3 regions of the Arthrobacter sp. B0427-1-12 genome follow, and region 3 is predicted to be linked to each of the others. Evidence: riboswitches for the same ligand, from Rfam matches in the RefSeq annotation. Region 3 holds a riboswitch; each other region holds the start of a gene.
What was found. A riboswitch is a leader RNA that binds a small molecule or an ion and turns the genes downstream of it on or off. The one in region 3 is predicted to bind glycine.
Positions count from the first base shown of each region.

Region 1: linked by a shared signal. The riboswitch ahead of cycA (D-serine/D-alanine/glycine transporter) and the one ahead of cycA (D-serine/D-alanine/glycine transporter) in region 3 are both predicted to bind glycine.
Region 2: linked by a shared signal. The riboswitch ahead of gcvP (aminomethyl-transferring glycine dehydrogenase) and the one ahead of cycA (D-serine/D-alanine/glycine transporter) in region 3 are both predicted to bind glycine.

Region 1 covers NZ_JBNHIC010000069.1:1,715-4,989, forward strand. The annotation lists partial or broken gene AC5RWU_RS21745 (IS30 family transposase) at 1-397, shown strand, start outside; glycine riboswitch at 1,270-1,367, shown strand; gene cycA (D-serine/D-alanine/glycine transporter) at 1,525-3,003, shown strand.
Region 2 covers NZ_JBNHIC010000022.1:57,653-60,927, reverse strand. The annotation lists gene gcvP (aminomethyl-transferring glycine dehydrogenase) at 1-1,886, opposite strand, end outside; glycine riboswitch at 1,938-2,051, opposite strand; glycine riboswitch at 2,053-2,157, opposite strand; gene cycA (D-serine/D-alanine/glycine transporter) at 2,402-3,275, shown strand, end outside.
Region 3 covers NZ_JBNHIC010000011.1:10,168-13,442, reverse strand. The annotation lists gene AC5RWU_RS09080 (MarR family winged helix-turn-helix transcriptional regulator) at 1-50, shown strand, start outside; gene AC5RWU_RS09075 (hypothetical protein) at 25-798, opposite strand; glycine riboswitch at 953-1,058, shown strand; gene cycA (D-serine/D-alanine/glycine transporter) at 1,439-2,935, shown strand; gene AC5RWU_RS09065 (SGNH/GDSL hydrolase family protein) at 2,977-3,275, opposite strand, start outside.

The DNA.
Region 1 (3,275 bases), on a different contig from region 3:
CGAACGGACCACCAATTACACAATGCTCGTGCACCTGCCGGACGGGTATAAGGCCGAGCAGATGCGTGATGCACTGGCCGCGAAGATCAAGACGCTCCCCGATGTGCTGCGGCATTCCCTGACCTGGGATCAGGGCATTGAGATGCAGGACTGGAAAACCGTGAAGATCGATACCGGCATCGAGATCTACTTCTGCGACCCGCACTCGCCCTGGCAGCGCGGCATCAACAAAAACACCAACGGCCTGCTGCGCCAGTACTTCCCCAAAGGCACCGACCTGAGCGTCCACAGCGCCGCAGACCTCGACTGGATCGCCCAGGAACTCAACGACCGGCCGCGCAAAAGACTAGAGTTCAGGAAACCGATCGAACTGATCGAAGACCTCCTGTTGCAATGACCGCCTGAATCCGCCCATCCTCTAACGGGACATTCACGAGCCCTGGTGGGACACGTATTCCATCGCGCTGGGGCCATTCACAGGCATGCATAAGTTCTCGCTCATCTTTGTCGCGGTGTGCGACCGGTTTATGCGGCACAGAGCCATCGGCCGGAAGGGCGAAAGGAACCCATGCCTTGGCGTCGGTAATTCTTCGTCGTGTCGGTGGACGATCAACCGGGCAATTATTAAAATTTTAACTACAGAAACCGGCAGGGCGCGTACAGCGCCCAGGGAGGAGGAGCGCATCACCGCTGATCAATACCAAACATCAACTGCTGAAAGCCCCTCCCGAGGGGCTTTCCCTATTTATCCGCCAGTATGAAACGGACACAGTCGCCTGCCCGGGCACTTCAGCTGGTCCACGATGAATACCTGTGGAGCACCATTGAGGAGCCCACGAAAACCGGGGCAGTCCCTAACGCCAATCCGGATGGTGTGCGGGGAGGAATCTCCCGCCACGGCTCGAAAGGCATATACAGCTGTGGGTGATTCAGTTCACGCCGCAGGCCCAGTGTCGGTGCCGATCCAAATCCTGTAGCGAACCCAAGGTTCTGCCGGCCGCCGAGCACCGGCCCTTCCCCCGTAAAACCACGCCCGGCATGTCTCGTGTCCTCCATCCCGGACCGAGTCGGCCCTGTGGGGTGCCATCCGCTTGTTCACCAGCGGGCAGCAATTTCACAGACGAAGCCTGATCATCCGACCTTAAACCTGTTCAACGTCGCCGTGGTGTCGATACGCGAAAAACAATGCGGTGCCCGCGATGCGTTTGCGTGGTGCCGCCCCTCCACGCTAAGGTGTGATCCGGCTCACTTCAAAGTGGGTCATGCTTGTGATCTGCGGCGGGAGAGTTCTGCCGGTACATTCAGCAGGCGCCGTAGGAGCAAATCCTCCCCAGGAATCTCTCAGGCCCATGTACCGCCGCGGCGAGGCAACTCTGGAAAGCAGTCAGGCAGCAACCTGGCTCACCGACGGTGCAAGCGGCACCTGCGAGAGCAGTGGGCGCGGAAACTCTCAGGTCCAAGACAGAGCGGGGAGGAACACAATCACCGTGCCACCCCGGTGCCGCTTGAACTACGGAGTTCCTCATGACGACTCAACCTCGTCCAACCAAGCCTGTTGACGCACCCCACCTTGAGCGGCAGCTGTCCAACCGCCACATCCAGCTCATTGCCATCGGCGGTGCCATCGGAACCGGTCTGTTCATGGGCTCGGGCAAGACCATCTCGGCGGCCGGACCCTCGGTGATCTTTGTCTACATGATCATCGGCTTCATGCTCTTCTTCGTCATGCGGGCCATGGGCGAACTGCTGCTGAGCAACCTGTCCTACAAGTCCTTCAGCGACTTCGCCGGGGACCTGCTGGGCCCGTGGGCCGGCTTCTTCACCGGCTGGACCTACTGGTTCTGCTGGGTGGTCACCGGCATCGCCGACGTCATTGCCATCGCCGGCTACGCCAACGAACTGGTGCCGGGCATCTCGCTGTGGATTCCGGGTGTCTTCACCGTGGCCGTCCTGCTGCTGCTCAACCTGGCCACCGTCAAGGCCTTCGGTGAGACCGAGTTCTGGTTCGCGCTGATCAAGATCATCGCCATCGTGGCGCTGATCGTGACCGGCCTGGTCATGATCTTCACCGGCTTCGAGTCCGATGCCGGCCCGGCAGGCTTTAGCAACCTGTGGAGCCACGGCGGTTTCTTCCCGCAGGAATTCATGGGCTTCGTGGCAGGCTTCCAGATCGCCGTCTTCGCCTTTGTGGGCATCGAACTGGTGGGAACGACGGCGGCCGAGGCCAAGGATCCGGAAAAGAACCTTCCCAAGGCCATCAATTCCATTCCGATCCGTGTGCTGCTCTTCTACGTCGGCGCCCTGATCATCCTGATGTCGGTCACTCCCTGGACCCAGTTCGAAGCCGGCCACAGCCCCTTCATCGGCATGTTCTCGCTGGCCGGGCTCGGCATGGCCGCCACGGTCGTCAACCTGGTCGTGCTGACCTCGGCGATGTCCTCGGCCAACTCCGGGGTCTACTCGACCTCCCGCATGGTGTATGGCCTGGCGCAGGAAGGCGATGCTCCCTCCGTCTTCGCCGGGCTGTCCTCGCGCAAGGTACCCCGTAACGCACTGTTCCTGTCCTGTGTGCTGCTGCTCTCCGGGGTCGTACTCCTGTATGCCGGCGACAACATCGGCGCGGCGTTCGGCATGGTGACCACGGTTTCCGCGGTCTGCTTCATGTTTGTCTGGTCCATCATCCTGGCCAGCTACCTGGTCTTCCGGAAGCGCCGCCCGCACCTGCACGCCGCCTCCAGGTTCAAGATGCCCGGCGGTATCGTGATGGTCTGGGTGGTGTTTGCGTTCTTCGCCTTTGTCCTGTGGGCGCTGACGACCCAGCCGGACACGCTGACCGCGCTGCTGATCACCCCGGTCTGGTTCGTCATCCTGGGCATCGCCTGGGCCATCATCCGGCGCAGGCCGGCCCATATCGCCCGCTCCGCGGCGTTCCGCGCCCAGCTGGACGCCGAGGGCCGGGAACCCGGCGCCCGCGAAACCGCCCAGGTGGGGGCCGCCGAATAGTCCTGCCGCGGGCAGCCCCGGCGCCCCGATCGACGGAGGCCCCGCGCAGTGCGCGGGGCCCTCCGCCCGCACCCTGGGCGTTCCTGTTCTTTGCGCAGATGACCGCCGATCGCTGCCCGTAAACCGGCACCAGGTAACCTCCCGCGGGCACAGTCCCTTCAGCAGGTGCAGGTTATGTTCAACGACCGGGCACGGGTGAACTGCTGCCCGCGGCGGGCCTGCGGCGGTGCCGGCCGCGGGCCTGAGCCGGCCGGCGGGGTTTTCAGGCGCCG
Region 2 (3,275 bases), on a different contig from region 3:
TCGGCGTGGTCGATCGTGCCGTCGTGCGCGGTGGCCACGACGACGACCTTCAGGCCCGCCAGCACCGCGGACGCGGCGTTGGTGCCGTGTGCGGAAGCAGGGATCAGGCAGACATCGCGCTGGTCATCGCCGTTGGCCAGGTGGTAACGGCGGATGGCCAGCAGGCCGGCGTACTCGCCTTGCGATCCGGCGTTCGGCTGGATGGAGACGCCGGCGTAGCCGGTGATCTCGGACAGCCGGGCCTCCAGGTCGGCGATCAGTTCCCGCCAGCCCACGGTCTGGTGATCCGGAGCGAAGGGGTGGATGGAGGCGAACTCCGGCCAGCTGATGGATTCCATCTCCGCCGTCGCGTTCAGCTTCATGGTGCAGGAGCCCAGCGGAATCATGGTCCGGTCCAGCGCCAGGTCGCGGTCGGACAGGCGGCGCAGGTAGCGGAGCATCTGCGTCTCGGACCGGTGCATGTGGAAGACAGGGTGGGTCAGGTACGCGGAGGTGCGTTCGACGTCAGACTTCAGCTCGAAACCGGGGGTCGCCGAGGCGGCCGCCCGGACCTTGGCCTCAGCGTCGTCGACACCGAAGGCTCCGGCAACCGCGGCCAGGTGTGCCGCCGTCGTGGTTTCGTCGCAGGAGATGCCCACCTGGTCCGCGTCGATGCTGCGCAGGTTGATGCCCTTGGCCTCGGCGGCCTTGATGACCTCGCCCGCACGGCCCGGGACGCGGACGGTGAGGGTGTCGAAGAAGTGCTCCGAGGCGAGCTCCAAGCCGGCGCCCGTGAGGACGGAGGCCAGGGTGCGGGCGTGGCCGCTGGTCCGCTGCGCGATGGCCTTCAGGCCCTCCGGGCCGTGGTAGACGGCGTACATGCTGGAAACGATCGCCAGCAGGGCCTGGGCCGTGCAGATGTTGGACGTGGCCTTTTCGCGGCGGATGTGCTGTTCGCGTGTCTGCAGGGCCAGACGGTAGGCGGCAGTACCGGCGGAGTCCTTGGAGACGCCGACCAGCCGGCCCGGCAGCGAGCGCTCCAGGCCCGTGCGCACGGCCATGTAGGCAGCGTGCGGGCCACCGTAGAACAGCGGCACGCCGAAGCGCTGGGAGTTGCCGACGGCGATATCGGCGCCCTGGTCGCCGGGCGGGGTGATGAGAGTGAGGGCCAGCAGGTCGGCAGCGACCGTCACCATGGCACCGCGGGCCTTCGCGGCCTTGATCACCGCAGCGTGGCTGCCGACGTTGCCGGAGGCACCCGGCTGCTGCAGCACGATGCCGACGATGTCCCCTTCGGGCAGTCCGGCGGACAGGTCCACAACCTCAACCTCGAAGTCCAGTGCCTTGGCCCGGCCCTTAACGACTGCAATGGTCTGCGGCAGCACGTCCTGGTCCAGGACGACTTTGCCGTCCTGGTGCGCCTTGTTGACGCGGCGCATCAGCAGCACGGCCTCGGCCACGGCGGTGGCTTCATCCAGCATGGAGGCGTTGGCGATCGGCAGTGCCGTCAGGTCCTCGACCATGGTCTGGAAGTTGAGCAGGGCCTCGAGCCGGCCCTGCGAGATTTCGGGCTGGTAGGGGGTGTAGGCGGTGTACCAGGCCGGAGACTCCAGGACATTGCGCAGGATGACCGGCGGGGTCACGGTGTCGTAGTAGCCCTGGCCAATCATCTGGACGGCCACGGTGTTCTTCGCAGCGAGCGCACGCAGGTCCGCAAGGACTTCCATTTCGCTGCGGGCGGGCGGCAGGTTCAGCGGCGCGCTCTGGCGGATGTCCGCCGGAACGGCGGTGTCGACAAGCTGGTCCACGCTGGCGTAGCCCAGCTGCTTGAGCATCGTCTCCGCGTCATTGCTGCGGGCGCCGATGTGGCGGTCGACGAAGGCTGTTTCTGTTGATTGAACCGTCATGGGGGAACTCCAGGGTATTCCGGCGTCCAGGGACGCCAATCGGATCGAGTTCCTCCCCGCTCTGTATTGGACCTGAGAGATTCCGCGCCACCTGTTTCCACAGGTTCGGCGCTTGCACCGTCGGTGAGTCCGGCGAGCTGGCCGCCTGACTGCTTTCCAGAGTTGCCTTGCCGCAGCGGTACAGGGGCCTGAGAGATTCCTGGGGAGGATTTGCTCCTACGGCGCCTGCTGATCGGATTGAGCATCAGCAGGACTCTCCCGCCGCGGTTCAGAGGCATGTTCAATTATGGGTGATGCGACTCACAACTATACGCCGGAGCCTATCCTTGAGCAAGATTCTACATGGCGCCCCCTGCTTCGCCCATACCGTCCGCAACGTCAACCAAATTGACTTTCGCTCGTGAGCCGACTCACACTGAATTTCAGGTGCGCTGAGGCGGAACAAGGACGACATGCCCGGTCCTTACGATTAGCACCACCGCGCGCCCATCGATCCGATGACAGAAAGAAGTCCGATGTCCAACCGCCCCATTCCGCCCGACGCCGAAGCCGCGGTTCCCGGGGAGGGCCACTCCCACTTGGTCACTTTCAACGAGCAGCACCAGGGCGAGCCCCACCTCGAACGCCAGCTCGCCAACCGCCACATCCAGCTGATCGCGATCGGCGGCGCCATCGGCACCGGCCTGTTCATGGGTTCGGGCAAGACGATTTCACTGGCCGGTCCGTCGGTCATCTTCGTCTACATGATCATCGGCTTCATGCTCTTCTTCGTCATGCGGGCCATGGGCGAAATCCTGCTGTCCAACCTGAATTACAAGTCCTTCAGCGACTTCGCCGCGGACCTGCTGGGGCCCTGGGCCGGGTTCTTCACCGGCTGGACCTACTGGTTCTGCTGGATTGTCACCGGCATCGCGGACGTGATCGCCATCGCCGGCTATGTGGCCTTCTGGTGGCCGGACCTCCAGCTCTGGATCCCCGCGCTGGCCGCCATCCTGCTGCTGCTGGGGCTCAACCTGCCCACGGTCAAGGCCTTCGGTGAAACCGAATTCTGGTTCGCCCTGATCAAGATCATCGCCATCGTTGGCCTCATCGTGGTCGGCCTGGTATTCATCATCACCGGCTTCACCGCCCCGAACGGCTCCGAGGCCACCTTCGCTAACCTCTGGAACGACGGCGGCATGTTCCCGACCGGCCCGATGGGCTTTATCGCCGGATTCCAGATCGCCGTATTCGCCTTCGTGGGCATCGAACTGGTGGGCACTACCGCGGCGGAGGCCAAGGATCCGGAACAGAACCTCCCCAGGGCCATCAACTCCATTCCGATCCGCGTGATGCTGTTCTACGTGGTCGCGCTGACGGTGATTGTTTCTGTGACGCCGTGGCGGGAAT
Region 3 (3,275 bases):
CGGCCATGGAGGCACTGCGGATTATCAGGGACGGCTTGGCCGGGCGTTGACGACGACGGGCCGCACGTCGTCCCGGATCACGCCCAGCCGCACCAGCGCCCCGGTGGCGGCAGCTTCGAACGCGTCCCGGTCGACCGTTCCGTTGACCACTTCCACTCCTGCGGGCAGCAGGCCTTCCGGCGGCTCGGAATTGAGGATGATCAGCGCCTCTTTGGCCCCGATCGACTCAGCCTGCCGGATGGCGCTGTGCACCACCGGCCCGGACGCGGCATGGTGGAACTTCACCTCCACCGGCAACCGGCCGCCGTCGAGCCTGGTGATCAGCAGATCCGCGCCCTGCTGCTCCGGGCGGTCCGGCTGGTCAACGCGGAAGCCGTGCCTGCGGCCCAGCCGGTCCAGGCGCTCGTAGGCGAGCAGGGTCTGGTCCACCTCCGGCGGGATGTCGACGGCCAGGCCGTCGCCGCGGGCGGATCCGACGGCGTCGCGCACCAGGGACAGCGGCTGGTTCCGGACGTCGTCGACTACCTGCTGGACGAACATCCTCTTAATCTGCAGCGGCGAAAGCGCCAGCGCATCCGCGCCGATGGCCAGCACTTGCTGGCCGGAGACCGCAATGTAGAGCAGCACCGCGCCCGCTGCGATCAGCAGGGGCACGCCGCCCACGTTGGTCCCGGGCATGAAGACGCCGGCCAGTCCGGGGACGGTCAGCGCCAGGCCAAGCAGTCCGAGCGCCCAGCGCTGCCACCGCAGCAAGGATTTCCCGCCGAACGAGGCCGGAGGATTCCTCTTCTCCACCATGTTCTCCATGTTGCACCCGATTTCCCGCGCGATGGATGCCGAGACTGTCCTTCGAGCGTAGTCCCAAAAACTCCGCTTGCCCATGCCCCGGCAGTTCCGGTACAGTTGTGACTCGGGTCACTCAGGTGATCCGCAATCCAACTGAATATGCCTCTGATCCGCCGCGGGAGAGTCCTGCCGATTCCACCAATCGATCAGCAGGCGCCGTAGGAGCAACTCCTCCCCAGGAATCTCTCAGGCCCCTGTACCGCCGCGGATAGGCACCTCTGGAAAGCGGCCGGCTGTCAGCCGGCCCACCGACGGGGCAAGCGCACCGCAGTTGCGCGGAAACTCTCAGGTCCATGACAGAGCGGGGAGGAACCCAATCCACTGCGGCGCACCCGTGCGCCGCTGACCACCGGAGTTCCTCATGACGGCCCGCAGTCGCTGCTCCCCGATCCTTCTCCTGCCCGCCGGGCATCCACCGGCCATCGGCACCTAGCCGATCGCTAACAGCAATGCCCCGCGCCTAGCCTTTCCCGCCCGGGCAGCACAGCTGCGTCCGGCGAACTCCAGCGCCCAGTGCGCACCTCAACCGCACATCGGCCACACCGTTGTGGCCACCGTGCCGGCACAACCCGTCACCAGCCAAAGGACCACCATGTCTGAAACCACCAAGGCCCCGGACGCCGCCCCTGTCGGCGCCGGCGTCGCCCATTCCGAGGAAGCGCATCTTTCCCGTTCCCTCTCCAACCGCCACATCCAGCTGCTGGCCATCGGCGGCGCCATTGGCACCGGCCTGTTTATGGGTTCCGGCAAGACCATCTCGCTGGCCGGTCCGTCGGTCATCTTCGTTTACATGATCATCGGCTTCATGCTCTTCTTCGTCATGCGGGCGATGGGCGAGCTGCTGCTCTCCAACCTCAAGTACAAGTCCTTCAGCGACTTCGCGGGCGACCTGCTGGGGCCCTGGGCCGGGTTCTTCACCGGCTGGACGTACTGGTTCTGCTGGATCGTCACCGGCATCGCGGACGTGATCGCCATTGCCGGCTACGTCACCTTCTGGTGGGGCGACGCGCCGCTGTGGATCCCGGCGCTGGCCGCAATCGTGGTGCTGCTCGCGCTGAACCTGCCTACCGTGAAGGCCTTCGGTGAAACCGAATTCTGGTTCGCCCTGATCAAGATCGTCGCCATCGTGACGCTGATCGTCGTCGGCCTGGTCATGGTCTTCACCAACTTCACCTCCCCGGACGGCAACTCCGCCTCCTTCGCCAACCTGTGGAACGACGGCGGCATGTTCCCGACCGGCCCGATGGGCTTCGTCGCCGGCTTCCAGATCGCCGTGTTCGCCTTCGTAGGCATCGAACTGGTCGGCACGGCCGCCGCCGAGACCAAGGACCCGGAGAAGAACCTGCCGCGCGCGGTCAACTCCATCCCGATCCGCGTGATGCTGTTCTACGTGGTCGCCCTGACGGTAATCATCTCCGTGACCCCGTGGCGCGAGATCACCGCGGACAAGAGCCCCTTCGTCACCATGTTCACACTGGCCGGCCTGGCCATCGCCGCCGGCGTGATCAACTTCGTCGTGCTGACCTCCGCCACCTCCTCGGCCAACTCCGGCATTTACTCCACCTCCCGCATGGTGTTCGGCCTGGCGCACGACGGCGATGCGCCCCGCCGCTTCGGCCAGCTGAACCGCCGCCGGGTCCCCGCTAACGCACTGGTCTTCTCCTGCTCCTTCCTGCTGGCCGGCGTCGTGCTGCTCTACGCGGGCAAGTCCATCATCGAGGCCTTCACCGTGGTCACCACGATCTCCGCGCTGCTGTTCATGTTCGTCTGGACCATCATCCTGGTCAGCTACATCGTCTACCGGAAGCGCCGCCCGCACCTGCATGCGGCCTCCAAGTTCAAGATGCCCGGCGGTGTCGCGATGTGCTACGTGGTGCTTGCCTTCTTCGGCTTCCTGCTCTGGGCCCTGACCCAAGAAGCGGATACGCTGCAGGCCCTGCTGGTTACCCCGCTCTGGTTCGTTGGCCTGGGTGCCTTCTACTGGTTCGTCCGCAAGACGCCGCTGCACCAGGCCCGCCGTGCCGAGCACGCGGCCGAGGTCTCCTCGGACAAGACCGCCGCCAAGGAGTACTTCGCCGCGGCGAAGTAACCTCGGCAGTACCGTGAAGCACCCCGGAGGCCCGGGAACTCTCAGGGTTCCCGGGCCTCCGCCGCGTCCAGCAGGCGCTCCCGGGCCAGCGTCTTGAGCCCGTCAGCCGGCTTGATCGGCACCGGCCAGCGCGGGCTGAGCGTGTCCCCGAGCGTAATGCCGCGGATCCGCCGGCCGAACATCGGCAGCACCCATTCGCGCATCCATTCGCGCTCCATGGCCGCCCACTGCCGGACCGTCCGCTTGGTGTCCCAGGGTTCAAAGGGTTTGAGCTTGATCTTGTGGTCCACGCCAAGGACGCGCAGCACCTGCGCGGCCATGTACTTGTGCCCGGCCTTGG